DNA from 4 places in the Pseudomonas sp. BR20 genome. Region 1 is predicted to be linked to each of the others. Evidence: predicted binding sites of a transcription regulator. Region 1 holds the regulator's gene; each other region holds the start of a gene.
What was found. The regulator FliA, encoded in region 1, starts transcription of late flagellar genes. The targets are predictions, from matches to a motif close to CTAAAGTTTNNNNNNNNNNNGCCGNTAA.

Region 1 (7,588 bases):
GGTAGAACAGCGGCAACGCCTTGTCCCGTACGATCACCACTTCCTGGCCGTCGACCACGTTGGTGCGCGACAGATCGAGGTGGAAGATCTCGTTGACGTTGACCAGCGGGAAGGCGAATGCCTGGTTGCCCAGCATCACCATCAGGGTTGGCATGATCGCCAAGGTCAACGGCACCTTGATGACGATCTTGGAGCCCTGGCCCTTGGTCGAGTAGATGTTGATCGAGCCGTTGAGCTGGCTGATCTTGGTCTTCACCACGTCCATGCCCACGCCACGGCCCGACACGTCGGAAATCTCGGTTTTGGTCGAGAAGCCAGGGGCGAAGATCAGGTTGTAGCACTCGGTGTCGGTCAGGCGGTCGGCGGCGTCCTTGTCCATCACGCCACGCTTGACGGCAATATTGCGCAGAATCGTCGGGTCCATGCCCTTGCCGTCATCGGTGATCGACAGCAGGATGTGGTCGCCTTCCTGCTCTGCCGCCAGGATCACCTTGCCACCACGGGACTTGCCCGAGGCTTCGCGTTCTTCCGGGGTTTCGACACCGTGGTCGACAGCGTTGCGCACCAAGTGGACCAGCGGGTCGGCCAGGGCCTCGACAAGGTTTTTGTCGAGGTCGGTTTCTTCACCCACCAGTTCCAGGTTGATCTCTTTCTTCAGTTGGCGCGCGAGGTCGCGAACCAGGCGCGGGAAGCGGCCGAAGACTTTCTTGATCGGTTGCATCCGCGTTTTCATCACCGCGGTTTGCAGGTCGGCGGTGACCACGTCGAGGTTCGACACGGCCTTCTGCATGGCTTCATCGCCACTGCTCAGGCCCAGGCGCACCAGGCGGTTACGCACCAGTACCAGCTCGCCGACCATGTTCATGATGTCGTCCAGGCGCGCGGTATCGACCCGGACGGTGGTTTCGGCTTCACTGGCCGGTTTTTCCGCGACCGGGGCCGCTGCGGCACGCGCTGGAGCCGGGGCAGCAGCCGGCGCAGGCGCAGGCTTGGCGGCGGGCGCGGCGGCTTTGGCGGCAACCGGTGCCGCCGTGGCCGCAGCGGCGGCTGGGGCGACTTCGGTGAACTTACCCTTGCCGTGCAGATCGTCCAGCAGTGCTTCGAATTCGTGATCGGAGATCAACCCATCGTCCGCAGGCTTGGCACCGGCAGCCGGTGTTGCGGCCTTAGCGGCGACTGCCGGCAAGGCATCGGCCGCGAAGTTGCCCTTGCCATGCAACTGGTCGAGCAACGCTTCGAATTCATCGTCAGTGATGTCGGTGCTGGCAGAAGCGGCAGGCACATCCGCAGCATCGGCGGCGGCACCGGCAGGCGCCACGGCATCGGCAGCGAACTGGCCCTTGCCGTGCAATTGGTCGAGCAAAGACTCGAACTCAGCGTCGGTAATGTCTTCGCTGCTCGGCGCGGCAGCCGGGGCAACGGCAGCCGGCGCTTCGGCCTCGGCCTTGACGGCACTGAGGGAGTTGAGCAGTTGCTCGAACTCGCTGTCCGTCACATCCGCTTCAGGCTCCACCACCGGTTCCGGTGCGGCTTCGACCACCGGCGCTGCCGAGGTATCGGCCGGCTCGGCATAGCGCGCCAGGGCGGCCAGCAGTTCCGGGGTGGCTGCGGTGATCGGGGCACGTTCGCGCACTTCGCTGAACATCCCGTTGACCGCATCCAGTGCTTCGAGAATCACGTCCATCAACTCCGAATCAACGTGACGCTCACCCTTGCGCAGGATGTCGAACACGTTCTCGGCGATGTGGCAGCACTCCACCAGCTCATGGAGCTGGAGGAAGCCGGCGCCCCCTTTTACAGTATGAAAACCGCGAAAAATTGCATTGAGCAGGTTCGCATCATCCGGGCGGCTTTCCAGCTCGACCAGTTGTTCGGACAGTTGCTCTAAAATTTCGCCGGCCTCTACAAGGAAATCCTGAAGGATCTCTTCATCGGCGCCGAAGCTCATGTGGGTGCTCCTTAGAAGCCTAAACTGGATAACAGGTCATCTACGTCATCCTGACCTGACACAACGTCTTCACGTTTATCGGCATGAATCTGCGGACCTTCACCCTTGGCGAGATGTTTTTGTGGATCTTTTTCAGAGAGGATCGCTTCGCGGTCATGTTCGATGCCGGCAAAACGGTCGACCTGGCCGGCCATGAGTACCAATTTGAGCAGGTTGCTTTCCACTTCGGTGACCAACTGGGTCACACGCTTGATCACCTGACCGGTCAGGTCCTGGTAATCCTGGGCCAGCAGAATGTCATTGAGGTTGCTGGAAACCGTGCGGTTTTCCTGCTCACTGCGTGACAAAAAACCCTCAACCCGACGGGCCAGCTCACGAAACTCTTCTGCACCGACTTCACGGCGCATGAAGCGGCCCCAGTCAACGCTGAGCGCCTGGGCTTCCGTGGCCATGCCGTTGACCAGGGGCGTGGCGTTTTCCACCAGGTCCATGGTGCGGTTGGCCGCCGCCTCAGTCAGCCTGACCACATAGGACAGGCGTTCGGTGGCGTCGGTGATCTGCGAAATCTCTTCGGCCTGGGGCATGTGCGGGTCAATCTGGAAATTGACGATTGCACTGTGCAGCTCGCGTGTGAGCTTGCCCACTTCCTGGTACAGGCCGCGGTCACGGGTCTGGTTAAGCTCATGGATTAACTGCACCGCGTCGCCGAAATGGCCTTTTTCAAGGCTGTCGACCAACTGGTGAGCATGCTTTTTCAGGGTCGACTCAAAGTCGCCCTGTGACGTTTCTTTATGCTCCATAGCTCCCCCGCGATGGCATCAGCCGTGGATGCGTTCGAAGATCTTTTCGATCTTCTCTTTCAAGGCCTGTGCAGTGAATGGTTTAACCACGTAACCGTTGACCCCGGCTTGGGCGGCTTCGATGATCTGTTCACGCTTGGCTTCGGCGGTCACCATCAACACGGGAAGGCTGCGCAATTTTTCGTCGGCACGCACGTGGCGCAACAAGTCGATACCGGTCATGCCCGGCATGTTCCAGTCCGTTACCAGAAAGTCGATGCTCCCGCTGTTGAGGATCGGAATCGCCGTAAGGCCATCATCCGCCTCGACCGTGTTTGTGAACCCCAGGTCACGCAACAGGTTTTTTATGATCCGCCGCATCGTTGAGAAGTCATCAACGATGAGGATTTTCATGTTCTTGTCCAATTCGACCTCCAAGCAGTCTTAAACGCGCCCAGCACCTGGACGCGCCATTTCAATCAACAGGCATACACAACAAGGACTGCCAGGGGCACCACGGGTCGAACCCGCGAAGGCCAATCACCTTCGCGGTATCGCTTTGCAGTGCTCCCCACACTGCCTGTCAGCGCGCTCGCCACTCTCCCAAACGCCCCCGCAAGCGGGCCGCGCACTGGCTGTGCAACTGGCTGACACGCGATTCGCTGACCCCCAGGACCTCACCGATTTCCTTGAGGTTCAGCTCTTCGTCGTAGTACAGCGCCAACACCAACCGCTCACGCTCCGGCAAGTTGGCAATGGCGTCCGCCAACGCCCCCTGGAAACGCTCATCTTCCAGGTCACGCGACGGCTCCATATGCGTGCTCGCGCCGTCCTCATGCAGCCCTTCGTGTTCGCCGTCCTGCAACAGGTCGTCGAAACTGAACAGGCGGCTGCCCAAGGTATCGTTCAAAATCCCGTAATAATCGTCGAGACTCAATTGGAGTTCGGCCGCAACTTCGTGATCTTTAGCGTCGCGACCGGTTTTTGCTTCAATTGCACGAATTGCGTCACTGACCATGCGTGTATTGCGGTGCACCGAACGCGGCGCCCAGTCACCTTTGCGCACTTCGTCGAGCATCGCACCACGGATGCGGATCCCCGCATACGTCTCGAAACTCGCGCCCTTGCTCGCGTCGTACTTGGTCGACACTTCGAGCAGGCCGATCATGCCCGCCTGGATCAGGTCTTCGACCTGGACACTGGCGGGCAGGCGTGCCAGCAGGTGATAGGCAATCCGCTTGACCAGTGGCGCATAGCGCTCGATCAACTCGCCCTGGCTGTCACGGGCAGACTTCTTGTATGCGTTATAGCCGTTCGCTGTCATAGCACCGGTCCTGCGCTCGTCTGATGCACCAATCGCTCGACGAAAAACTCCAGATGCCCCCGAGGGTTGGCAGGCAACGGCCAGGTATCGACCTTCTGGGCAATAGCCTTGAACGCCAATGCGCATTTGGAACGAGGGAACGCTTCGTAGACTGCACGCTGCTTTTGCACAGCCTTGCGCACACACTCGTCGTAGGGAACTGCACCGACGTATTGTAAGGCGACATCGAGAAAGCGATCCGTGACCTTGGTCAACTTGGCGAACAGGTTGCGACCTTCCTGCGGGCTCTGGGCCATGTTGGCCAGGACGCGGAAGCGGTTCATGCCGTAGTCACGGTTAAGTAGTTTGATCAGGGCGTAGGCGTCGGTGATCGAGGTGGGTTCATCGCAGACCACCAGCAAGACTTCCTGCGCCGCGCGCACGAAGCTGACCACGGACTCGCCGATCCCGGCGGCGGTGTCGATCACCAGCACGTCGAGGTTGTCGCCGATGTCACTGAAGGCCTGGATCAGGCCGGCATGCTGCGCCGGGCTCAGGTGCACCATGCTCTGGGTGCCGGAGGCGGCCGGCACGATACGGATCCCGCCAGGGCCCTGGAGCAGCACATCGCGCAGCTCACAGCGCCCCTCGATCACATCGGCAAGGGTGTGTTTAGGCGTCAGTCCCAGCAGAACGTCGACGTTCGCCAGCCCCAGGTCAGCATCCAGCAGCATGACGCGACGGCCAAGCTCTGCCAGGGCCAGGGACAAATTCACTGACACGTTAGTTTTTCCGACGCCACCTTTGCCGCCGGTCACCGCGATCACCTGTACGGGATGCATGCTGCCCATTTTATTTCTTTACCTTGTCTTGCTTAGACGCAGGCTACATGGCTTGGCCGCGTGAATCGCTTGCAGACCATCGATGTAGGTACATTTCACGGTGTTCATCGCGCCTCAACCCACCCGTTTTGCCGGGTTGTGGTAAAGGTCGGCGAACATATCGGCCATCGCTTCCTCGCTAGGCTCTTCTTGCATTTGCACGCTGACGGCGCGGCTGACCAACTGATGACGGCGCGGCAGATGCAAGTCATCCGGGATGCGCGGCCCGTCGGTCAGATAGGCAACCGGTAGTTCATGGCTGATAGCCAGGCTCAACACTTCGCCCAGGCTGGCGGTTTCATCCAGTTTAGTCAGGATGCAACCGGCCAGACCGCAACGCTTGTAGCTATGGTACGCAGCGGTAAGAACCTGTTTCTGGCTGGTGGTTGCAAGCACCAGGTAATTTTTCGATTTGATGCCACGCCCGGCCAGGCTTTCCAGTTGCATGCGCAACGCCGGATCACTGGCTTGCAGGCCGGCGGTATCGATCAGCACCACACGCTTGCGCAGCAGCGGATCGAGCGCGTTGGCCAGAGACTGGCCCGGGTCGACGTGGGTGACCGGCACATTGAGGATGCGGCCCAGGGTCTTGAGCTGTTCCTGGGCGCCGATGCGGTAGCTGTCCATGCTCACCAGCGCGATGTTATTCGCGCCGTACTTGAGCACATAACGCGCCGCCAGCTTGGCCAGGGTGGTGGTCTTGCCCATGCCGGCAGGGCCGACCATGGCAATCACGCCGCCCTCTTCCAGGGGTTCGATTTCCGGGGTGCTGATCATCCGCGCCAGGTGGGCCAGCAACATGCGCCAGGCCTGGCGAGGCTCTTCGATTTCGGTGGTCAGGGCCAGCAGGTCGCGGGACAACGGGCCGGACAGGCCGATGCGTTGCAGGCGGCGCCACAGGTTGGCCTGTTGCGGTTTGCTGCCTTGCAATTGGGTCCAGGCCAGCGAACCCAGTTGCACTTCCAGCAGTTCGCGCAGGCCGTTGAGTTCAAAACGCATCGAGTCGAAGACACGCTGGTCAACTGCGGCGGCCGGGGCTGGCGCAGCAGGACGCGGCGGTTCGATGAACGTTGGCTCAACCAGCGGCTCGGCGGCGGTCAGCGGCAGGCCGGCAAACAACTGGCGATTGGTGGTGGCATCGCTGTCGCCACGCATGCTCAGTTCAGCCTGGGCCGAGACGATGCGCGAAGCGGTCTTGCGCAGCTCGTCTTCAAGTTCCATGTTCGGCACACGCGGCGCCAATGCCGAGGGGGTGTAGTCCAGGGCAGCCGTCAGCTCGACACCGCCGGCAATACGACGGTTACCGATAATCGCGGCATCGGCGCCCAGCTCATCGCGGACCAGTTTCATGGCCTGACGCATATCGGCGGCGAAAAAACGCTTAACTTGCATAACCCACTACCCTCAGCCGTTGGGCCCTACTGTCGCGACGATAGTCACTTGCTTGTTGTCAGGAATTTCCTGATAAGCCAAGACGTGCAAATTCGGTACTGCCAGACGTCCAAACCGCGACAACATCGCCCGGACCGGACCCGCCACCAGCAGAATCACCGGCTGGCCCTGCATTTCCTGGCGCTGTGCGGCGTCGATCAACGAACGCTGCAGTTTCTCAGCCATGCTTGGTTCCAGCAGAACGCCCTCTTCCTGGCCTTGTCCTGCCTTCTGAATACTATTGAGCAATATCTGTTCCAACCTTGGTTCCAAGGTGATCACAGGCAGCTCGGAGTCAAGCCCTACAATGCTTTGCACGATTGCGCGGGACAATCCGACACGCACCGCCGCCACCAACGCGGCGGTATCTTGACTCTTGGCGGCATTGTTGGCGATAGCCTCGGCAATGCTGCGGATGTCGCGTACCGGCACCTGTTCGGCCAGCAGCGCCTGCAGCACCTTGAGCAGTTGCGACAACGACAGCACGCCCGGCACCAGTTCTTCCGCCAGTTTTGGCGAGGCCTTGCCGAGCAAGCCCATCAATTGCTGGACTTCTTCGTGGCCGATCAGCTCGTGGGAGTGCTTGTAGAGAATCTGGTTGAGGTGAGTGGCGACCACGGTACTGGCGTCCACCACGGTGTAGCCCAGGGACTGCGCCTGGCTGCGCTGGCTGATTTCGATCCACACCGCCTCCAGGCCAAAAGCCGGATCTTTGGCGGTAATGCCGTTGAGGCTGCCGAACACCTGGCCGGGGTTGATCGCCAGCTCGCGGTCCGGGTAGATCTCGGCTTCGGCCAGGATCACGCCCATCAGGGTCAGGCGGTAGGCACTCGGGGCCAGGTCGAGGTTGTCGCGGATATGTACGGTGGGCATCAGGAAGCCCAGGTCCTGGGACAGCTTCTTGCGCACGCCCTTGATCCGCGCGAGCAACTGGCCACCCTGGTTGCGGTCCACCAGCGGAATCAGGCGGTAGCCGACTTCCAGGCCGATCATGTCGATCGGGGTCACGTCGTCCCAGCCCAACTCCTTGGTTTCCTGGGCGCGGGCTGGCGATGGCAGCAGTTCCTGCTGGCGCGCAACTTCTTGCAGGGCCTGGACCTTGACCGCATTCTGCTTTTTCCAGAACAGGTAGGCACCACCGCCCGCCATGGCCGCCATGCTCAGGAACGACACATGGGGCATGCCCGGCACGATCCCCATGATCGCCATAATGCCCGCCGCCACGGCCAGGGCCTTGGGCGAAGCA
Region 2 (7,588 bases), 360 kb from region 1:
CCGCCCGTCGTGACACTGGTGAGCGTGCCCGAACCGTCAAAGGCCAGTGTCGACGGTACCGGTGGGGTGGCCGGGGTGCCGCCCGTCGGCGGCGAACCGTCTGGGTTACGGCCGTCAATCAGAGTGTAGGCGTTCCACTTGTTGCCGTCTGTTTTCACCAGGTATTGCACCATCGGGTGTGCGTTGCCTTGGGCATCGTACAAGGTGGTGCTGTACTGGGTGGTGAAGGTACTGGTGTCCGCCGGGTCGAATGGCTTGAGCGTCTGGTTGATCACCGGTTCCGAGGAGTTCAGGTTACTGGTGGAGTCCACCTTGGTAGACGCCTTCGGCGGCAGGTTCGACAGGTTCAATTGCAGGTCGGTCAGACCGCCCTTGATGATTTTGCCATCATCGTCCGCCGCGTAGCCTTGCAGGCGCGAGGTACCGGTATTGTTGGTGATATAGCCGTCTTTATCGGCACGGAAAGCACCGCTGCGGGTGTACTCCAGCGAGCCGTCGCTACCTTTCTGCACGAAGAAGCCGCCGCCCTGGATCGCCATGTCCAGAATGCCGCCACTGCCGTTGACATCACCCTGGGTGAACTGTTGGGACACCGCTGCCAGGTTCACACCGTTGCCGATGCTGTTCTGGCCGGTGCCCAGTTTGGACGCGGCGTAGATATCCGCGAATTCCGCACGGGACGACTTGAAGCCAGTGGTCGCGACGTTGGCGATGTTGTTGCCGGTCACGTCCAGTTGTTTGTTGGCCGCATAGAGGCCGCTAAGGCCGATGTTAAAAGACATGTTTCTCTCCCTCTGCCGTATTTAGCCGGCTCTATGTACCGATAGTCTGAATTTGCGACAGCTTGACGCTGCCCATGCCACCTGCAAGGTTCAGCAGCATTTCGCCGCCGGTCTTGCTCAACGTCACGCTGGTCACCGTTGCCGGCAACGAAGTCGCCATGGCCACCGATTCGCCCTTGTCGTTCTTGGTCGTCGCCGCAAAGGTGTAGGTGCCGGCTGGGGCGACCTCACCGTCGTCGTTCTTGCCATCCCAGATGAAGTCGGAGTTACCCGCACTCTGGGCACCCATATCTATGGTGCGGACCACATTGCCGTCTTTGTCAGTGATCTTGATGGCAACGTTGCCCGTCGCCGCAGTCACCGCCACCGAACCGGTCATGCTCTTGCTCGTGTCCACCAAGGCCTTGTTGGTCTGGGTGATGATCGAACGCCCTACCAGAGACGACGCCTGCAGCGCTTGCGACGAGCTGAAATTACTGGAGATCGCATTCACCGAGTCGTTCAGGGTATTGATGCCTTCCAGGCTGCTGAATTGCGCCAGCTGAGCCACGAACGCGCCGTTGTCCTGAGGCGACAGCGGGTCCTGGTTTTTCAGTTGGGTCACCAGCAGTTGCAGGAACGCGTCCTTGCCCAGGGACTGGCTGCCCGTCGCGGTCTTGGTAGCGTCGGCGACGGTGGTGTTGTCTGTAGCGGTCTTGACCTTGGAGTTAAAAAGGTCCTGGACTGCCGAATTGGTCGTGGTATCAACGATGGCCATTATTTGGCGCCCCTTATCACTGACCCAGGGTCAGGACCTTCTGCATCATGGTTTTGGCGGTGTTCATCATTTCCGCGTTGGTCTGGAACGAGCGGCTGGCGGAAATCATGTCTGCCATTTCCTCGACCACGTTGACGTTGGGGTAATAGACATAACCCTTTTCGTTCGCGGCAGGATGGTTCGGCTCGTAACGAGCCTCGAGGTTGCTCTGGTCTTCGACCACACCGAGCACCTGCACGCCCTGGCCGGCGGCATCCTGGTTCTGGAACAGCGAATCGCTGCCACCGCTCTGGCCGCCCTGGAACATGGTGGCGAACACCGGGTGACGGGCGCGGTAGGTCTGGTCGATGCTCGAAGACACGGTCTCGGCGTTGGCGATGTTACTGGCGACGGTGTTCAAGCGCGTGGTCTGCGCGCTCATGCCACTGCCGGCAATATTGAAAACACTGGACAGGGACATGGCTTACTCTCCACGCAGGGCTGACATCAGCCCTTTGAATTTACTGTTGAGCAGGGTAAAGCTGGCCTGAAAGTTCACCGAGTTCTCGGCGTAGGCCGATTGCTCCAGCTGGGCGTCGACGGTGTTCTGGTCGATCGACGGCTGCATCGGCGTGCGATACAGCAGCGACTCGTCCCCACTGCTCAGGCCTTGCGCTTCGATATGACGGCTATTGGTCATGTTCAAGGCGAAGGTGCCGTTCTTGGTCTTGTCCTGCTGTGCGGCGAGCACGGCGGAGAAGTCCAGGTCCCGAGCCTTGTAGTTCGGGGTGTCGGCGTTGGCAATGTTGTTGGCCAGGACTTCGGCACGCTGGGCGCGGAAGCCCAGGGCTTGTTCGTGGATACCGAGCGCTTTATCGAAGCTGATGCTCATGGCGGAAACCTTTAGGCTGACCTGCTGTTCGTTAACAGGGTTATAGCAAGGCGCATGCCAATATCTGAAAACGCAGTAAATCAAGGGGTTGCGCGAAGCTTGCCGGGCGGCAATGCCAGAAAAGCGGCAATGGGCTTCCGCGTGGCGCCAGTAAAGCGGCAATGGGGTTTGCCGCCTTCTTCAACTTTGTCGCAGAAACAAATGTGGGAGGGGGCTTGCCCCGATAGCGGTTGATCAGTTGATGTCTCTATCACTGATACACCGCAATCGGGGGCAAGCCCCCTCCCACATTATTATTTGGCCTGGTAGATGATCCCAGGGCTGCACTGCACCATCTGGAAATGATCCGGCAGGCCATTGAGTGCCTCGGATGCACCGAGGAACAGGTAACCGCCACGCTTGAGGGTGCCGTGGATGCGCAACAGGATGTCTTTCTTCACCTCGGCCGAGAAGTAGATCAGCACGTTGCGGCAGAACACCATGTCGAACTTGCCCAGGCTGGCATAGCTGTCGAGCAGGTTGAACGAGCGAAACTCCACGCGACTCTTGATCGGCGCTTTGACCGCCCATCGCCCCGCCCCTTTCGGGTCGAAGTAACGTTGCAGGCGTTCCTGGGACAAACCACGGCCCAGGGCCAAGCTGTCGTACTCGCCGGTCTTGCAGTTGGTGAGCATGGTGCCTGACAGGTCGGTGGCGACGATTTGCGCCCCGGCTTTAAGCTGGCCCATGTTGGTCCGCTCAAACTCATCGATGGACATCGAAATCGAGTACGGTTCCTGTCCTGAGGAGCAGGCGGCCGACCAGATACGCAGGCGCTGGCCCGGGCTGGCCTTGATGGCCTCCGGCAGCACTTTGCTCTTGAGCACTTCAAAGGGGTAGGTGTCGCGAAACCACAGGGTTTCGTTGGTGGTCATGGCATCGACCACCATCTCCTTGAGGCCACTGCGCGGCTGCCCCTGGATCCGTTGAACCAACTCGCCCAGGGACTTGATGCCCTGCTGCTCCATCAGTTTGTTAAGACGGCTGGATACCAGGTATTGCTTGTTTTCACCGAGCAATATGCCACAGGCTTTTTCCAGGAAGACCCGGAACTGTTCAAAATCCAAATTACCCGTAGACACTGATACCGCCTCTAAAATCGTATGACTGCCAGGGGAAAAACCCTAGCTGTGATCTGCTGCCTTGATCCGGTCGACTACCCGGGATGCCAGGTCATCAGGGCGGAATTTGGCAAGGAAGTCATCGGCACCGACCTTCTTGACCATCGCCTGATTGAATACGCCCGACAACGAAGTATGCAGGATGATATGCAGTTTTTGCATGCGTGGATCGTTGCGTATCTCAGCAGTGAGGGTATAGCCGTCCATTTCCGGCATCTCGATGTCAGAGATCATCATCAAGAATTCTTCTTCCGGCTTCTTGCCTTCATCCACCAGCTTGCGCAGGTAATCCAACGCCTGGCGCCCGTCATTGAGGGCGACAACGTCCACGCCGACGGTTTGCAGGCAGCGCGTCACCTGTTTGCGCGCCACCGAGGAGTCATCCACCGTCAGCACACGCAGCGAGACCGCCTTGTGGGCCGTTTCGGCGTCGACCACCCCCACGGAAATCGATTCCGAGGTGGGCGCCACTTCGGCAAGGATCTTCTCCACGTCGATAATCTCCACCAGCTGGTTATCGACCCGCGTCACCGCCGTGAGGTAGTGATCGCGGCCGGTGCCCTTGGGCGGCGGATGGATCTCTTCCCAGTTCATGTTGACGATGCGTTCCACCGAGCGCACCAGGAAACCCTGGGTCTTGGTGTTGTACTCGGTAATGATCACGAATGGGTTCTCGCGATCCTGCAGGCCAGCCGAACCGGTGGCCAGGGCAAGGTCAAGAATCGGGATAGTCGCACCACGAATATTCGCCACACCGCACACCACCGGACTGGATTTGGGCATGATCGTCAGCTTGGGACATTGCAGCACTTCCCGCACCTTAAATACGTTGATGCCATACAGCTGCTTGCCATCCAGACGAAAAAGCAGCAACTCCAAGCGATTCTGCCCTACCAGCTGTGTGCGCTGGTTTACTGAATCCATTACTCCTGCCATGCCATGACTCCTACGCTAAAACTTTTGGCTTACCTACAAGGGCGGCGCGCCCCCAACACTAAACGGCACGAGCTTTGCTATTTGTTGAATATGGACATTAAAACGACAGTTTCCCGACGCCTTCACCTGACATGGTTTTGCAGATTGCTCTGCGCACCGTTGGCGCTGCTCGCCTTCAGCCTGGGCACCACGGCCCGTGCAGAGAACGTCACCTTGCCTGATCTACTTATCGGCGTCACTCAAGGCTTTCTTGAGTTCACTGTAGAAGATTATCTGGCGACCACACAGACGCCGGGGCGTTATGAAATCCAGGTCAACCAGTTGGACCCGCGCCTGCGCATGCCCATGTGCGACAAGGAATTGACAGCGACCCTGGAAAGCCCCGCCCAACCGATCGGGCGCGTGACGGTAAAGGTACGCTGCGAAGGCGCCTCGCCCTGGACGGTGTTCGTGCCGGCCCAGGTCAAATTGTTCCGTGATGTAGTGGTGGTTGCTCGCCCGATGAAACGCACGGGCATCATCGCTTTCGAGGACGTTGTACTGCGTGAACGCGACATCAGCCAGATCAGCCAGGGTTACCTGACATCCCTGGACCAGGCCATCGGACAGAAATTGACCCGACCAGTGGTCACCGATCAGGTCATTACCCTGGTGCATCTGGAACAGGCCGAGGTCATCCGCAAGGGCGATCAGGTGGTGATTTCCGCGAGCAGCGGCGGATTGAATGTAAAAATGCCGGGCGAAGCACTGTCCAACGGCGGCATGAGCGAACAGATTCGAGTCAAGAACCTCAACTCCAACCGTGTGATCAAGGCGCGGGTGACAGCCCCAGGGCAAGTCGAGGTCGCTTTATAGATCACTGGTACAGGACGCTGGGTTTTCCTACACTGTGCACGAGATATCCCGTGCGGAGATTTATTGTCATTCGCGCCTAAAGTTTGTCCGGGTATTGCCGAAAACATGGCAAGCGTCCAAATACCCAGAGGTTTTTTTATCATGGTCATCGATTTCAGCCGTTTGAATAACGCCCCGACGACGTCAGGCACTACGCGCACCACCAGCACCAAGGACAGCGTAGAAGCCAAGGCCCCGGCACTGCCCGCCAAGGCAGAACAGGCCAGTGCCAGCCAAAGCGGGGAATCCGTACACCTGAGCAATGAGGCTCAACAGTTGCAGAAGGTCACTGACTCGCTGCGCGATCAACCGGTAGTCAATAAAGCCCGCGTGGCCGAATTGAAGCAGGCGATCGCCGATGGCAGCTATAAAGTCGACAGCAACCGTGTAGCCAGCAAGCTGCTTAACTTCGAAGCCGAGCGCTAGGCAAAGGCCTGCGCAGGGCTTTTGGACGCTTAAAACCCAAGGCCAGCCATGCATCACGACGAACATTTGCTTCAACTGATCATTGATGATCTAGCGCCGACGCAGCAATTGCTCGAGCTGCTCAAAGAAGAATCACTGGCCCTCTATGGCCGGGACATGCCGTTGCTGGAAGAAATTCTGGCGCGCAAGCAGTCGTTGATCGTCCTGCTGGAACAGCACGGCAAAAAACGCAGCCAGATCCTCATCAGCCTCGGCCTGCCAGCAGACCACGACGGCCTGGCGCAGTTGGCCAGCCACTCCTCGGTCGGCGATCAACTGCTGGCCCAGAGCAAAGAACTCAACCAATTGCTCGCCCAGTGCCAGGAAGCCAACCTGCTTAATGGTCAGTCGATCCAGCTTCAGCAAGCTACGACCGCCAACCAGTTGCGTATACTCCACGGCGGAGAGCCTCCGGCACTCTATAACGCCCAGGGCTCCACCTCGCGTCTGGTCAAGCCAAGCACCCGCAGCCAAGCCTGACACCGGTTTACAGCGCGCCCTATCCAAGGCCCGCCACATGCTGGCAAAATGCCGGTTCTTGCGTGTAGTCGTATTTTGTCTGGAGATGGAAGAACCGTGTTCAACGCCCTTAATGCGGAAGATGCCCCGCAGCCACCCAAGGTCCTCACCACGCCTCTGGAAATCGCCGGCACCTTGCGGATGCTGCAAGACAGCCATGACCCGCTGATCATCACTTTCCACGAACGCAGCCAGCGCTTCCAGAGCTACCTGGTAGACGTCAACCGCGACAGCAACACGCTGGCGCTGGACGAAATGATCCCCCGCGACGGCGAGCGCCACCTCGAAAACGGCGAACCCTTTCGCATCGAAGGTTTCCATGATGGCGTACGCGTCGCCTGGGAAAGCAATGGCACCCTGGCCATCGGCGAAAAAGGCGGCCACCGTATCTATACCGGCAGCATGCCGGACGAGGTGGTCTACCATCAGCGCCGCAACGCGTTCCGCGCCGCACTGAAGCTGGCTCAACTGGTGAATATTGAGCTGGGCGGCGAGAAACTTCAGCTGCCGGTCAACGGCAAACTGCTGGATATTTCCGCCACCGGCTGCAAATTGCGTTTTGAAGGTGATATTTCCGAGCGCCTGCAACTGGGCCAGGTTTACGACCGCTTTATCGCAGCCCTGCCGTTTGGCAGCATGACCACCGCCGTCGAGCTGCGATACCTGCACTTCGAAGAAAGGATCAACACGACCTTCGCCGGCGTGCGCTTCCACAACATGAGTGGTTTGGTGCAACGCCAGGTCGAGCGCTTTGTGTACCAGCTGCAGCGTGAAGCACGACGGTTCGACAAAGACGACGATTTTTGATCTTTAACGATCACAAAAAAAACGGGCAGACCCTTTGGGATCTGCCCGTTTTTTGCTTTCAGGGGCGCGCCCTGCTCAATTCGTGGGGATGCTCATCCGGCCCCAGGGGCTCGGGTGGCCCTTCGAAAGCGGGCTCATCCACCGGCGGCTCTGGATCGACCTGCGGCTCGGGATCGGGGACAGTTTGCATCTGCTCCTGCACCACCTGCTCGTCGACCCGCGGGTCCAGCGCAGCCACCAGCGGTGAACTCGACATACTGTCGGGCATTGCCACGTGATGCAGGGGGGCATCTTCCACCTGGTGCAGATTGGTCACCGCCTTAGGCCGGATTCGCCACACCAGGATCAGCGCGCACAGACTGAAAAATGCGTACAGCATCTGGCTGCCGAACAGCTT
Region 3 (7,588 bases), 220 kb from region 1:
ATTTGGCTTTGGCGGCTTCGGCCAGGCGCACCACGGCCTCGCTGGTCAGGGCTGTTTCATGGCGCAGGCGAAACCACTCGTCCTCGTTGTCGGCTTCGTTGCGGTAGGCCAGGTCGGTGGCGCTGCGGTCGCCGACGTAGAACAGGTAGCCGAGCATTTTCACCGCATCACGCTGCTGGCCTTCGCCGAGCAGGGCGGCCACCGGCACTTCGAGGAACTGGCCCAGCAGGTCGAGCAGGGCGGCTTCCATGGCGGTGACGGCATGGATGGTGATGCGCAGGTCAAAGGTCTGCAGGCCGCGGCCAGCCGAATCCCGCGAGGCGAAGGTGCTGCGCATCTGGTTGAGGATGCGCTGGTACTGGCCGATGGGTTGGCCGATCACCAGGCTGCGGGCGTCTTCCAGGGTTTCGCGGATGCGTTCGCCACCGGGCACTTCACCGACGCCGGTGTTGCCGCTGCTGTCCTTGAGAATCACGATGTTGCGGGTAAAAAATGGCCCGTGGGCGCCGCTCAGGTTGAGCAGCATGCTGTCGTGGCCGGCGACGGGGATGACCTGGAAATGGGTGACGACGGGAGTATTCATGGCAAGTTCCTGGATAGGCTCAAAGAGGTTTGCTGACGGCGGCGCTCGTTGGCGTCACGCTTGGCGAAGTCAAAGCGGCGGAGGGGGCGGTCTTGGCAAAAAACACCAGGATCGCGGCGAGCACCGACGTGCCGGCCAAACCGTAGAGCCCACCCTGGATCGAACCGGTGGTCTGCTCCAGAAAGCCAAAGGTGGTCGGCGCGACGAAGCCACCCAGGTTGCCGATGGAGTTGATCAAGGCAATCACGGCAGCGGCGATACGCACGTCCAGGTAGCCCTGTGGGATCGGCCAGAACAGCGAGGACGCCGACTTGAACCCAATGGCCGCAAAACAGATTGCCACGAACGCGAAGATCGGCCCGCCGGTGGTGGACATGAACATGCCCGCCGCCGCAATCAACAGCGCCGCCGCGACCCAGGCCTGCTGGAACTTGAATTTGCCCGACAGCGTCGCGAAGGCATACATGGCGATGATCGAGATCAGCCACGGGATCGAGTTGAAGAAGCCGACCTGCACATCGCTCAGGTCGCCCATCTTCTTGATGATGCTCGGCAGCCAGAACGTCGCCGCGTAGATCGTCAGTTGAATGCAGAAGTACAGGGCGCAGAACAGCAGGATCTGGCGGTCCTTGAGCAGCTTGCCGATGGTTGGCTTGACGCTGGTCAGGGCTTCACGCTCGCGCTGTTCCTGGTCGATGGCGTTGACCAGAGCGTCCTGTTCTTCGCGGGTCATCCACTTGGCGTCGTGGGGCTTGGAATCGAGCCAGAACCACACGAAGAAACCGATCACCACCGAGGCCAGGCCTTCGATGGCGAACATCCATTGCCAGCCGTGAAAGCCAAACCCTTCGATCTGCAGCAGTGCGCCTGACAGCGGGCCGGAGATCAGCGAGGCCACCGCCGAGCCACTGAGGAAAATCGCGATGGCTTTGCCGCGCTCAACCCCCGGCAGCCAGCGGGTGAAGTAGTAGATCACCCCAGGGAAGAAGCCGGCTTCGGCCACGCCCAGTAGAAAGCGCAGGATGTAGAAGTGGGTTTCGTTCTGGATGAACGCCATCAGCGTGGCGACGATGCCCCAGGTGAACATGATGCGGGTCAGCCAGATGCGCGCGCCGACCTTTTGCAGCAGCATGTTCGAGGGCACTTCAAAGAGCGCGTAGCCAATGAAGAACAGCCCGGCGCCAAACCCATAGGCGGCAGCGCCGATGCCCAGGTCGTGTTCCATGTGCGTGCGCACAAAGCCGATATTGACCCGGTCGATGTAGTTGAGGATGAACATGATCACGAACAGTGGGAGCACATGGCCCTTCACTTTTCTCACGGCTTGCGCGAGGACCGAATCACTGTCTGGTGTGGCAGATGCATGGCTTGAATTGTTCACAATTCAAAACTCCCCCTGATTATTTTTATGCGGGTTTGCGTGTCTTGTTGATAGACATCATACAAGTTGGTTTCTGGGGTTCGCAATGCGGTGATGATGTTTTTGTGTTTATAAGAGCCGGTATTTAGTGCTTTTTTGGTTATTTTGCGGGTTGGGGTGGGGTTTTAAAGAAGGTTGAGAGGGCTTTTGAAAGGGTGGCGCTGGCGGCCATTAATGTTGGTTGTCATACAAGTAGAGCACTTTTTTCACTCGCACCCCAACCGTAGGCGCGAGCTTGCTCGCGAAAAACGTCAACGATAATGCGGGCATCCTGGATAAACGCGGCGCCCTCAGGTTCCTCGCGAGCAAGCTCGCTCCTACAGTGGGGTTACGCCGTGGGGCGGGATGTTAAGCTCCCTCCTGCCCAACCCCGTGGATTCGTAACTATGCCCATTGAAAACGGCCCCCCCGTCCGTAGACGCTCCAACAACCTGGCCCAAGGCGTGCTTGACGCCCTGACCCAGCGCATCCTGCTGGGGCAGTTGAAGCCGGGTGAAAAGCTGCCGTCCGAATCCACCATCGTGCTTGAGCATGGGGTGAGCCGTACCGTGGTGCGCGAGGCGCTGTCCAAGCTGCAAGCCTCGGGGCTGGTGGAGACGCGCCATGGCATCGGCACCTTCGTGCTGGCGCAACAGGCCCAGCAAGGTTTGCGCCTGCATGTGGACACCGTCGCCAGCGTGCGCAACATGCTTGAGCTGCGCCTGGGCCTGGAAGTGCAGGCAGTGGCACTGGCCGCCGTGCGCAGGACCAACGAGCAGCTTGCCCACATGCGCGCCGCGCTGGACGACTACCAGGCCTCGCTGGCCAACAACGACAGCTGCGTGGAAGAGGACAAGCGTTTCCACCAGTTGATCGCCGAAGCCACCGGCAATACCTTCTTCACCGAGATCATGCTGCACCTGGGCAATGCGATGATTCCGCGTACCCAAGTGAAAGGCGCCGAACGTGGCGGGGCGGACTTCGCCAAGCTCGGGCAATTGGCGAACCTGGAGCATGAGGCGATCTTCAACGCGATCAGGCGCCAGGACCCGGACGCGGCGCGGGCGGCGATGGTGTTGCATCTGACCAACAGCCGGGATCGATTTTCCGGCGAATAAAAAGGAGCACAGGTTGAACGAACACACCTTGTCCATGCGCCTGGAGCGCGTGGCGGCGCATGTGCCGATGGGCGCGCGGCTGGCCGATATCGGCTCGGACCACGCCTACCTGCCGGTGGCCTTGATGCGCCGTGGCGTGATCGAGGCGGCGGTGGCGGGCGAGGTGGCGAGCACGCCGTTCCAGGCGGCTGAGCGCACCGTGCGGGAGAACGGCCTGGAGCAGCACGTCACGGTGCGCCTGGCCGATGGTCTGGCGGCGATAAAGCCGGCAGACGCGATCACCGCGATCAGCGTCTGCGGCATGGGCGGCGAAACGATCCGCGACATCCTCGAAGGCGGCAAGGCCCACCTCAGCGGTCACGAACGCCTGATCCTGCAACCCAATGGCGGCGAACAACCGTTGCGTCACTGGTTGATGGAAAACGGTTACACCCTCCTCCATGAAGAGCTGCTGCGGGAAAACCGTTTCTACTACGAAATCATCGTCGCCGAACGCACCACGCCGGTGATCTACAGCGCCGAACAACTGTACTTCGGCCCCCTGCAGATGCAGGCGCGCAGCCCGGTGTTCCTGGCCAAGTGGCAGCGCATGCTGCGTCAGAAGCAGAAGACCCTGGCCAGTTTCGAGCGCGCGCGTCAGGCCGTGCCGGAGGATAAGGCGCAAGAGATTGCACAGCAGGCCCGGTGGATTACTGAGCTGTTGAATTGAGCTTGCTTGTAACTATTCCTACATGTGTGCAAGGATTGCCCATGACCAAATTTTCGAAAAGCAACCGCCATCACTCTCACGGACCTTTCCCAAGGTGTCGTGGTTGCTTGCGCTCACTGATTGACCAGACGCTCTGATCACTCAATGAACCCAAACCAAGGCGCCTGTGGCGCCTTTTTTATTGCCTGTGAAAATGGAGATTCAAGACATGACAATGCTGCGCGGAACCCGAATCGTGACAGGGAAAGAAGCCGCAACGATGCGTGAGATAGAGGGGCGATTCCGGAGCTATCTTCATCGAAGCGGGAGCTGAAGAAGCTATCGTGCCCGCTTTGTGGGGCCAGGACACGTTTATTGAAAAAGCCGGCGGCAGTGAAATCATCGGGCAGATGTGGGCTTTCGATGACAAGGCGGGTCGCCAATGTTGCCTGATCCCAGAGGCCACCGCGCTGTTCCAGGAGCGCAATGCAGCCTTGCTCGGCGGGCGGGATGAGGCCATGTTTTTCTACGCGGCACGGTGTTATCGGTATGAGCGGCCGCAAGCCGGTCGCTATCGTGAATTTACCCAGCTGGGGTTGGAGATTCTCAGTCCTGAGCCCGCGCTGGCGCTACAGCGCAGCCAAGCCCTTTGCTCCGGGTTTCTGGACACGCTGGGGCTCGACTATGAGTTGAGTCTGGCGGTAAAGCGTGGGCTGAGTTACTACCTTGAAGGCAATGGCTTCGAAGTACGCTGCCCCGCACTGGGTGCGCAGCAGCAAGTGGTAGGTGGCGGTGCTTACCGAGAGGGCGCCGGGTTCGGCATCGGGCTTGAGCGGCTGGTGCTGGCATTGATGTGATGTTCAAGGCGCCTCCGCAGGGAGGCGCCTCCTCTCCAGCCGCAGGATATGCTCCAATGGTCGTCTCATTCGCTCGCCCAGGAACCCGCAATGGCCGACGTCACCGACCAAACCTTCTACGACCGCGCAGACGCGCATATCGAGCTGTCGAACGAGCAGCTCAAGACCTTCGAGAACCTCGGCCAGGTGAGTGCCTCGATGATGTTCGGCACCACGCGGTTCAATGCCTGGGCGTGTGCGCGCAACTTCAAGTCCGGCGAGCAGATGGCCGAGGAGCGCGAGGCGATGCTCACGTATTTCTGTGATCAGTACCGGATGATGCTTGAGGACAACCTGGACGATCACATCAATAATTTCAGCCAGTACATGCAGGCCAAATAGGTCGCTGTCGGTATTTCTCCCCAGGGCGTGTCCTGCCCTTCAAGTTCTCCCCGTACGCGGCCGATAGGATGCTTGTGATTGAGGGTGTTTTGGAACGTACCTCGGTCAGTCGTCTCCGGCGGTGACAGCAGCCTTGTCGCTACTGAGTGCTTTTGCCCCATTTTCGCGCACGCGAGGTGGGGCGTTCGTGCAGCGAACGCCCTGTTTCGGGGCTGGGTGTGGGCGGCCCGTATCTTGCTAGAGCCTTACCAATCAATGACATGGCATTTTGCTTTCATTTATTTCAAGGCTTCGCCCAGCGGTGCGCCGGGTGGGTTGTTTTCGGGAGTGGTCGGACATGCACAGTTTTTTATCCCCTGGTATCCGCCTGCTCGGACGTTTCGGCTTCGCGCGCAAGTTCCAGGTTCTGTTTTTCCTGTTCATGCTCCCCTTGGCCGGAAGCCTGTGGATGATCGGCCAGGACTATCGCGACAAATTAAGCGTGATTTCCACCGAGCAGTCCGGTCTTCGTCAACTGTTGGCCCTGGATGCGCTGGACGGCCAATTGAGCGCCCAACGTAACCTGGCTGCGCGCTGGAAAGCGGCGGACATCCTGCATGCCCCAACGCCAGCGGCGAAAGCGGCGATGGATAAGGTCGACGCCAATTTCCCGCTGATCCTGCAAAGCCTGCAAGCCCTCGGTGATGCCCTGAAAACCCAGAGCGCCGGCGCTGACGTCCTGGCCCGCTTCGAGGCGTTGCAGGCCACGGTCAGGGGCATGGACTCGGCGTCCCTGCGCACCGTTGGCTGGTGGCCGGATGGCTACGACCGCTTCACCGCGGCGCTGACGGCGATGCAGGCCCTGCGCGAACAGATTACCCTCGACGCCGGCCTGATCCTCGATCCCTGGTTGGAAACCTACATGCTCATGCAGATGGGCACCCAGCAAACGCCCGACCTGATCGAGCGCATCGGGCGGATGGCCAGTGTCGGGCAGTCCTCGATTTCTTCGGGGCAGTTCACCTTGCAGAGCCGTTTGCAGATGCGCGACCTGCGCAGCCGCATCGGCGATGCGCGGGATCAACTGGTCAAGGCTGCGGCTTCGCTCAAGGCCAAGCAGTACGCCGGCATGGAGCCGTGGACAGCGCAATACGATACCAGCCTGCAGTTGTTGGATAACGAACTCAAAGTGCTCGACGACGGCGTGTTCGGCGGCAGCATCAAGCTGGATACCGCCGGTTTCGAACGCAGTATCGATGCCATGCTCGAGTCGCTCGGCGCGCTGCGCATTCGGTCGCTGACGTCGATGGATGCGCGCCTGGACTACTACCACGGGCACGCGAACACGCAATTCATACCGATGGCGGCGACGTTCAGCCTGTTGGCCCTGGCGGCGCTGTACCTGTTCATGTGCCTGCAAGCGTCCATCCGTCGCAGCGCCAGTGGCATCACCACGTTGGCCGAGTCCCTGCGCGACGGCAACCTGTGCGTGGAGGTGGCGGTAGAAGGGCGCGACGAACTGGCGGCGATCAGTACCGCGTTGAACGTCGCGGTGGTGCAATTGCGCACCAGCCTGCTCGGCGTCAATCACGAAACCCAGCAGCTTGGCTCGGCGGTGCTCACCCTTAATTCGCAATCGGGCAGCACCCTCAGCGAAGTCGAGGACCAGCAGCACCAGATCAGCCAGATCGCCGCCGCCGCCACGCAGTTGGCTGCCACGTCCATGGGCGTCGCGCGCAGCTGCGAACAGGCCTCGGGCAGTGCCCAGCACACCCGGCGCATCGCCGAAGACAGCAGCCGCGACAGCCAGCGCACCACCGCTAGCATCCAGCAGCTCAACCAGCGCCTGACCGATACCTCGGACGCCTTGCAGCAGGTCAGCCAGCAAGGCCAGCAGATTCAATCGGTGGTGGACACCATTCGCGGCATCGCCGAGCAGACCAACCTGCTGGCGCTCAACGCAGCTATCGAAGCCGCCCGCGCAGGCGAGCAGGGCCGTGGCTTTGCGGTGGTCGCCGATGAAGTGCGCAGCCTGTCGCAACGCACCCAGGCGTCGACGGCGCAGATCGCCGGCACCGTCGACAGCCTGCGCGCCACGGTGAGCCAGGCGGTGACGCTGATGGGCGCCGCGTGCGAGCAGGCGTTGACCGATGCCGAGTCCGTCACCGGCCTGGGCACGCGCCTGGGCGAGATTGCCGGCGCGGTGCAGAACGTCACCGACACCCTGGCGCAAATCGCCACGGCGGTGGAGGAGCAGGCGGCGACGGCGGATGAAGTGAGCGGCAATATCCAGCAAGTCGACCAGGCCGCCGGGCGCCTGCTCGACGGCGCGCGCGCAGTAAATCGTGCAGCGGACACCTTGAGCAAAGGCAGCCAGGCGTTGAGTGATAACACCGCACGGTTTCGCCTGAGCTGAGGTCTGTAAACCCTCAAGATCCAACTCTGTGGGGGGCTTGCCCCCTCCCACATGTTCAGGTCAGTTGGCCGAGGTATGCAGCACCTCAATCCACAGCGCACCCTTGCCCGACGCCGCTTCCCCCACACGCTTCAACGCACCGGTCGCACTGACCGCATAGGTGCCGA
Region 4 (7,588 bases), 1.8 Mb from region 1:
TCCAATTCGATCTGCGGATAGCGCGCGGTGAACGCCGGCAACGCGGGAATCACAATCAAGCGCCCGATGCCCGAAGGCATGTCCACACTCAAGGTGCCGCGCGGGTTCTGGCGGCGAGTGGAGAACACCGCCTCGGTTTCTTCCAAATCGGTGAGCAACTGTACGCAGCGCTGGTAATACGCAGCGCCATCCAGGGTCGGGCTCACCTGGCGCGTGGTGCGTTGCAGCAACTGCACGCCCAGGTGCGCTTCCAATTGCTTGATCAGGATAGTCACCGAAGCGCGCGGCAGTTGCAGGCTGTCGGCGGCCTTGGCAAACCCGCCCAGTTCAACAATTCGGGTAAATACGCGCATCGCGTTGAAACGGTCCACGGGCGACTCCTTACGCGGATTATTTAGATATTACGAATAGTGATAGTGCTTTTAGCCGGTTTATCCCAATTTTGTCGAGAGTAACAATGGAGCCCTTCCCCACTCAGGAGCTGAACCCATGCACACTCGTCCACTCGGAAAAAACGGCCCACGGGTCTCTGCCATCGGCCTCGGCTGCATGGGCATGACCGACTTCTACACCCCCGGCACCGACACCACGGAGGCCACCGCCACCCTGCATCGCGCCTTGGAGTTGGGCGTCAACTTTCTCGATACCGCCGATATGTACGGCCCCCATACCAATGAGCAACTGATCGGCAAAGCCATTGCCGGTAAACGTGACCAGGTGTTCCTGGCGAGCAAGTTCGGCATCGTGCGTGACCCAACCAACCCGGCGTTGCGTGGGGTAAACGGGCGCCCCGAGTACATTCGCGATGCCATCAACGGCACCTTGCAGCGCCTGGGGGTGGACACCCTGGATCTCTACTACCAGCACCGTATCGACCCACAGGTGGCCATCGAAGAAACCGTCGGTGCCATGGCCGAACTGGTGCAGCAAGGCAAGGTGCGTTACCTGGGGCTGAGCGAGGCATCCGCCGCCACGCTGGAACGCGCCCATAACGTGCACCCGATCAGCGCCCTGCAGAGCGAATATTCCCTGTGGAGCCGCGACCAGGAAAGCAACGGCTGCCTCACGGCCTGCCAACGCCTGGGGATTGCGTTTGTGCCTTACAGCCCACTGGGCCGAGGATTCCTGACCGGCGCCCTGAAAAGCCCGGATGACTTCGATGCCGATGACTACCGCCGCACCAACCCGCGCTTCCAGGGCGAAAATTTCGCGAAGAACCTGGCGTTGGTGAAGCAGGTTCAAACCCTCGCAGCAGACAAAGGCGTAACCGCCGGGCAACTGGCATTGGCGTGGGTATTGGCACAAGGCGACTTCATCATTCCGATCCCCGGCACCAAGCAACGCAAGTACCTGGAGGAGAACGTCGCGGCCGTATCGCTCGACCTCAGCTCGACCGAGCGGGCGGCACTCGATGCGATCTTTCCCGCAGAGGCAACCGCCGGCCTGCGCTATCCCGCAGACGTGATGGCCATGCTGGATATCTGACGGCCAAGCTCACAGGGGGCACCTGGATTGCGGTGCCCCAACGACGAAACCTGGTGCACTAAATCTGCCCCGAGCGCCTGGAACGTTTGCGGTCGGAACTCCACGTAATAGCAACCCTGATGCGAAGTCAGGCTTCTATTACGCGTCGACCCAAAAGGACATGCCCATGTTATCTGCGCTTGCGCACTCCTTGACCTCCCAACTAAACGCCCAGCTACCCAAGCCTCTCGACAAGACAGACGCCTCGCCCTACACACCCCCGACCGACCTGACGCCAGGCATCATTAACCGCAGGGCGCACCTGCTGTTCGCCGAAGGTGACATCAAAATCAGCAGGATCGTCGACTGGGACCCAAGTGACCCCGCAAAACCGCAGATCCTGAATAATTATCTGCAAGTGGAAACCGGTGATCGCGCTGACCATCTGCATGTGCGCAGTTGGCCGGGCGACAAGCTGCAAATACTGATCAACGGCAAGCCCCACGTGATTGATATGAAGGAAGAAAGAGACCGCAATCAAGAACTGTGGATCGACACCACTGGCGGTGACGACACAGTCATCATCGACGATGACGTCAAGCTTCGTGTGACCGTTGAAGGCGGTGATGGCCATGACTTCATACAGGCGGGAGGTGGCCGCAGCAGGCTCTACGGCGGGCTTGGCAACGATACCTTGCGCCTGGGCAGCGGCCTCGGTTATGCCGAGGGCAACGACGGCAACGACACGCTTATCGGTGGCAGCGGCAATACTGTCATGTACGGTAATAAAGGCAGTGACTTGCTTCTCGCGGGCTTTGGCCCTACTCATAAACAGAGTTATCTGGACGGCGGGGATGACGGCGACGTGCTGGTCTCAGGCAGCGGACATACCGTTGCACATGGCGGCAATCAGAATGACGTGTTGATCGGCAACCACTTCGGTCGCACCACGTTTTACACCGGCAAAGGCAATAACGAGATCTGGAATAACCAGCGGCACGACCGTATTTACGCCAGTGCCAATGATCGGTTTGACCGTACGACAGGCTCTGCCTTTACCGAGGTGAAACCGAGTAATGTCGGCGAGCAGGGATTTACGGTAGAAGGAGCAACACGTGCCTCGGAGGAGCAGCAGCAGGCATTCAGACAACGCGTTGCCGACGATTTCGAATTTCTGCGCAGCTCACCTATCGGCCAACAGGCCCTCACCAAAATGGATGAACTCGCAGTGACGAATGGTGGGAAGGTCACTGTTCGGCAAGAGGGTAATGCCAATACTTCCTACCTGTTTGACGCCTCGCAAGAGCATGAAGAATCATATGTTGAAGAAGCAAGCTCGACAGCGGATGACGTGCCAGAAGACACTGGGGTTCCCGCGAGTTACTTCATCGAGAATGGCGTTGCAGGTGATGCGCGGGCTGATCTCGCCACGATCACTTATGACCCTGCGGCCACCAGGGAGCGCGCTGACGGTAAACACACGTGGGTTCCCGTAACCCAACTCTTCCATGAGATTGGCCACGCGTACAACGGCGCTACCGGAACCTTCCTGGATGGTGTAACCACCGAGCATCTGCACCCGGGCAAAGATTTGCAGGTCAACAATTTTGAGCGCCAAGTTGTTGGTTTACCTAACGACGCCGACCCCTTCGACTTCGATAACGACCCCTCGACAGCACCGGGCACAATCAATCCGAAACCGTTCACCGAGAACGCCTTGAGCGAAGAGATGGGCAAGCCATTGAGGCGTTTTGTCACTCTTGAGACCAGCGAACAAGGCGACGGTACCTAGTAGAACGCTTATAGATCAGCCTATATAGCGAGGAAAGCCGTCAACCTCGCTGTATAGCCGTTCTTGAACTTCGCACCAGGATACCTAAAGCTCTTCCTCGCCAAGCCGATAGCCCTACGAAGCTCCAAAAAGCCGCGTCGATAATAAACGCTTCGTAAGGACGACCCCCATGCCCCCACTGCGCTCCATCCAAGCTCGCTATACCCTGTTTCTGGTGCTGTTCGTCCTGGTGCTATTCGTGTTGACCGTCGTCGGTATCGGCCAGTTGGTCGCCCCCACGCTGCGCCATACCGAAGAACAGGTGGTGCTCAACCGCATCAGTGAGGTGGCCGAACAGATCCAGGGCGAACTGAACAAGGTTCAGTCCCAGCAACGCACCATCACCCAAACCATCCCGCTGCTCGACAGCGACGCCATCGACAAGGTCCTGCCCGGCCTGGTCGACCAATATGGTGAGCTGAAGGTCTTCGGTGGTGGTATCTGGCCGCTGCCCAACCAGCGCACGCCGGGGCGCAATAAACACAGCACCTTCTGGCACCGTGATGCGGCGGGCAAGCTGGCAGTGAACACGTTCTGGAACAGCGACCCCGCCCCCAACTATTACGACCAGAGCTGGTACAAGGGCGGCCTCGCTTCGCCACGCGGACAATGTGCCTGGGCCGCGGCCTACAAGGACGACGCCAGCCAGGAGCCACGCACCAACTGCGCCATGGCGATCCAGCGCGACGGCGCGGCGTACGGCGTGGCCACCATCGACGTGACCCTCGGCTTCTTCAACGAACTGGTTGCGAGCAAGGAAAAGGACATCGGCGGGCAGATGCTGATCGTCGAAGGCGACGGCAAGATCATCAGCAACAGCACACGCCTGAGCAGCCCCGTGGTCCTGAAGAACATCAGTGAATTGACCGGCACCTCAGCCTTTGCCACCCAGGTCAGCAAAGCCCTCGCCCATCGCGACCAGGCCTTGCAGCGCAGCGAGTTCGACAACCAGGGCGTGGCCAGCACCTTCTACATGCGCCCCATCGAAGGCACACCGTGGTTCCTCGCCACCGCCCTGCCCACCTCGCTGATCACCGCCCAGCGCGATGACGTGCTCGGCAGCCTGGCCCTGCTGCAGATTCCCATGGTGTTGCTGCTGGTGCTGCTGGCGGTGTATGCGATCCGCCAACTGGTGCAGCGCATGAAAACCCTGAAGACCAATATCGACGCGCTGTCCACCGGCGATGCCGACCTGACGCGGCGCATCACCATCCGCGCCGAAGACGAACTGGGCGCCATCGGCCATTCGGTGAACCGCTTTATCGTCTACTTGCAAGACATGATCGGCGAAGTGACCCAGGCCACCGGGGCCATGTCATCGGGCCTTGAGCAATTGCAGCACACCTCGGCGCACACCAACAGCATCCTGGTGCGCCACGCCTCGGAGACCGACCAGACCGTCACCGCGATCACCGAAATGAGCTCCACCGCCGACACCGTGGCGCAAAACGCAGCGGAAACCGCCTCGTTCACCCAACGCGCCAACGAACATGCTGACCGCTCCCGCGTGGTGGTGGGTGAAGCGTCCACCAGTGTCAGCGCGCTGATCGGCGAAGTCGCCAGTGCCACCCACACCGTCGAGAACATGCGCCAGGACGCCGCGCGCATCACCGAAACCCTCGGCGTGATCGGCGCGATTGCCGGCCAGACCAACCTGCTGGCCCTCAACGCCGCGATTGAAGCCGCGCGGGCTGGCGAGCAAGGCCGTGGTTTTGCGGTAGTGGCAGACGAAGTCCGCGCACTGGCGGCGCGTACCCAGGCCAGCACCTCGCAGATCAATGAGATGCTCGCGCGCCTGACCACCGGTGTGAGTTCGTCGGTAGCGGCCATGGAAAACACCCAGGCCAGTTGCCAGTCGGCGGCGGATGCCACGGCGCGGGTAAACAGCGGCCTCGACGAGATGGCCGGTTCGGTCAGCCATATCAATAACCTCAGCACCCAGATCGCCACCGCTGCCGAGCAGCAAAGTGCGGTGACCGAAGAGATCAACCGCAGCATGGTGCATATCCGACATATGGTCGAAGAGCTGGTGCAAAGCGGGCATGCCACGGAAACCAATACGCAAAGCCTGCTGGACGCCAATGGCCGGGTGATTGCATTGATGAGCCGTTTCAAGGTGCGCTGATAAATGGCTGAAACACTCCCGTGCAATGTGCGGGAGTGGGACTATTCTGACAGTTCCAAGTGTTCAGCCCCGCCACACAGGAGGTGTGCCATGCGCGCTGCCGAGCAGTCGGTCCGATTGGAGCGGATCAGTCAGGAACGTTTTATCCAGGCCCCTATCGATGCCGTTTACGACTATGTGACCCAACCGGATCGCTGGCACGAATGGCACCCCACTTCCCTCGGTGCCGACACCGGCACCACCGGCCCACTCCACGCCGGTGCACGCTTTACCGAAATGATCGACTTGCTGGGCGTACGCGTGCCCATGAGCTACCGCGTGCAGATCGCCCGGCGTCCCGACGAGTTCAAGACGGTGTTCACCTCACTGGCGGTCGACGGCTCGATTCACTACTTTTTGCAGGCCTTTCGCGACGGCACCCTGTTCAAGCGCGTGCTGACCTATGAAACCGAATTGCAGTTGGCCAGCCTCCATGAACGGATGAACGAGCTGTCGGCGATTGCACTGGACCGTCTCAAGCAGCGGATGGAAAACGCGCACTCTGTATAATTTTGAAACATTACCGCGACGCCCTCTGCGAAAAAGCAGGGAGAATGCCCCGCCTACTGCCCGGTATTGGACGAGACCTCGATGAAAACCCCCTTGCGATTGGCCCTGCTTTCAGCGCTGCTCACCACCACCTTGGCCCAGGCCGCCGACCTGATCCCCATCGATGTGCACCGCGACGCCAATTGCGGCTGCTGCAAAAAGTGGATCAGCCATCTGGAAAGCAACGGCTTCAAGGTCAACGACCATGTCGAAGCCGACATGAGCGCCGTCAAGCGACGCCTCGGCGTGGCCCCGCGCCTGGGCTCGTGCCATACCGCCGTGATCGACGGCAAGTTCGTCGAAGGCCATGTGCCCGCCGAGCAGGTATTGGCCTTGCGCAAGCGCGACGACCTGCTGGGAATCGCCGCACCGGGCATGCCCATGGGTTCGCCCGGCATGGAAATGGAGGGTCATGCCGAGGCGTATCAAGTCATCGGCCTGACCCGCGACGGTCAGGATGTGGTGGTGGCGGACTACCCGGCGCACTGATCGGTGCCGGTGGGTTACCTGGGGCTGTTTCTCGCCGCATTCGGCGCGGCGACGTTACTGCCGCTGCAATCGGAGGCGGTGCTGGTCGGCCTGTTGATCAGCGGGGATTACAGCCTGTGGTTACTGCTGGGGATTGCCACCTTGGGCAATGTCCTCGGCTCGCTGGTCAATTGGTGGCTGGGACGCTGGGTGGAGCACTTCAAGCAGCGCCGCTGGTTTCCGGTCAGCGACAAGCAGTTGGAAAAAGCCCGCCACCATTACCAACGCTGGGGGCACTGGACGCTGCTGCTCAGTTGGGTGCCTGTCATAGGCGACCCGCTGACGTTGGTGGCCGGGGTGATGCGTGAGCCGTTGTGGCGGTTCCTGCTGCTGGTGACCCTGGCCAAGGGCCTGCGATACGCGGTACTCGCCGCTATCACCTTGCAGTGGGTGTTAATCCCCCGTTAATCCCCCGCAAACAGCATCCGAGCACCCTACTCGGAGCCCCGCCCATGCCTCTATCCCGTGCTTTTTGCATCGCCGGCCTGCTGACGGCCAGCATCGCCCCGGCGTTCGCCGCCAGCTATGGCCCTGAGCTGCAAGGCTTCCAATACCCCTATCCCCTCGAACATTTCCAATTCCAATCCCAAGGTAAATCCCTGCAAATGGGCTACATGGACGTGCCGGCCAAGGGGCAACCCAACGGTCGCAGCGTAGTGCTGATGCATGGCAAGAACTTTTGCGGCGCCACCTGGGAAAGCACGATCAAGGCCTTGAGCGACGCCGGTTACCGGGTAATTGCACCGGACCAGATCGGCTTCTGCAGTTCCAGCAAGCCCGACCACTACCAGTACAGCTTCCAGCAGTTGGCCCTCAACACCCACCAACTGCTGGAAAAACTCGGCATTCAGAAGGCCACGCTGCTCGGCCATTCCACCGGCGGCATGCTCGCCACCCGTTACGCGCTGATGTACCCCGAGCAGACCGAACAGCTCGGGCTGGTCAATCCTATTGGCCTGGAAGACTGGAAAGCCTTGGGCGTGCCCTCGCTCAGCGTCGACCAATGGTATGCGCGGGAGCAAAAAGTCAGCGCCGAGGGGATTCGCAAGTAC

Region 2: a site for FliA is predicted at 5,438-5,465, ahead of flgM (flagellar biosynthesis anti-sigma factor FlgM). Genes of this name have one in related genera too.
Region 3: a site for FliA is predicted at 5,066-5,093, ahead of ACHPFG_RS21775 (methyl-accepting chemotaxis protein). Genes of this name have one in related genera too.
Region 4: a site for FliA is predicted at 3,341-3,368, ahead of ACHPFG_RS14670 (methyl-accepting chemotaxis protein). Genes of this name have one in related genera too.

The regions. Positions count from the first base shown of each region.
Region 1 covers NZ_CP172012.1:4,970,512-4,978,099, forward strand. The annotation lists gene ACHPFG_RS22805 (chemotaxis protein CheA) at 1-1,948, opposite strand, end outside; gene ACHPFG_RS22810 (protein phosphatase CheZ) at 1,960-2,748, opposite strand; gene ACHPFG_RS22815 (chemotaxis response regulator CheY) at 2,767-3,141, opposite strand; gene fliA (RNA polymerase sigma factor FliA) at 3,311-4,051, opposite strand; gene fleN (flagellar synthesis regulator FleN) at 4,048-4,881, opposite strand; gene flhF (flagellar biosynthesis protein FlhF) at 4,987-6,303, opposite strand; gene flhA (flagellar biosynthesis protein FlhA) at 6,316-7,588, opposite strand, start outside.
Region 2 covers NZ_CP172012.1:5,328,903-5,336,490, forward strand. The annotation lists gene flgE (flagellar hook protein FlgE) at 1-782, opposite strand, end outside; gene flgD (flagellar hook assembly protein FlgD) at 814-1,539, opposite strand; gene flgC (flagellar basal body rod protein FlgC) at 1,556-1,999, opposite strand; gene flgB (flagellar basal body rod protein FlgB) at 2,003-2,410, opposite strand; gene cheR (protein-glutamate O-methyltransferase CheR) at 2,704-3,531, opposite strand; gene ACHPFG_RS24545 (chemotaxis protein CheV) at 3,574-4,506, opposite strand; gene flgA (flagellar basal body P-ring formation chaperone FlgA) at 4,597-5,361, shown strand; gene flgM (flagellar biosynthesis anti-sigma factor FlgM) at 5,503-5,826, shown strand; gene ACHPFG_RS24560 (flagella synthesis protein FlgN) at 5,875-6,345, shown strand; gene ACHPFG_RS24565 (flagellar brake protein) at 6,442-7,191, shown strand; gene ACHPFG_RS24570 (MFS transporter) at 7,250-7,588, opposite strand, start outside.
Region 3 covers NZ_CP172012.1:4,747,392-4,754,979, reverse strand. The annotation lists gene gudD (glucarate dehydratase) at 1-583, opposite strand, end outside; gene ACHPFG_RS21800 (MFS transporter) at 603-1,964, opposite strand; gene ACHPFG_RS21795 (FadR/GntR family transcriptional regulator) at 2,390-3,100, shown strand; gene ACHPFG_RS21790 (tRNA (adenine(22)-N(1))-methyltransferase) at 3,114-3,809, shown strand; gene ACHPFG_RS21785 (ATP phosphoribosyltransferase regulatory subunit) at 4,100-4,645, shown strand; gene ACHPFG_RS21780 (DUF3144 domain-containing protein) at 4,736-5,026, shown strand; gene ACHPFG_RS21775 (methyl-accepting chemotaxis protein) at 5,364-7,421, shown strand; gene ACHPFG_RS21770 (lactonase family protein) at 7,482-7,588, opposite strand, start outside.
Region 4 covers NZ_CP172012.1:3,175,457-3,183,044, reverse strand. The annotation lists gene ACHPFG_RS14685 (LysR family transcriptional regulator) at 1-371, opposite strand, end outside; gene ACHPFG_RS14680 (aldo/keto reductase) at 490-1,485, shown strand; gene ACHPFG_RS14675 (M91 family zinc metallopeptidase) at 1,652-3,256, shown strand; gene ACHPFG_RS14670 (methyl-accepting chemotaxis protein) at 3,426-5,420, shown strand; gene ACHPFG_RS14665 (SRPBCC family protein) at 5,511-5,969, shown strand; gene ACHPFG_RS14660 (DUF411 domain-containing protein) at 6,051-6,497, shown strand; gene ACHPFG_RS14655 (YqaA family protein) at 6,501-6,944, shown strand; gene ACHPFG_RS14650 (alpha/beta fold hydrolase) at 6,989-7,588, shown strand, end outside.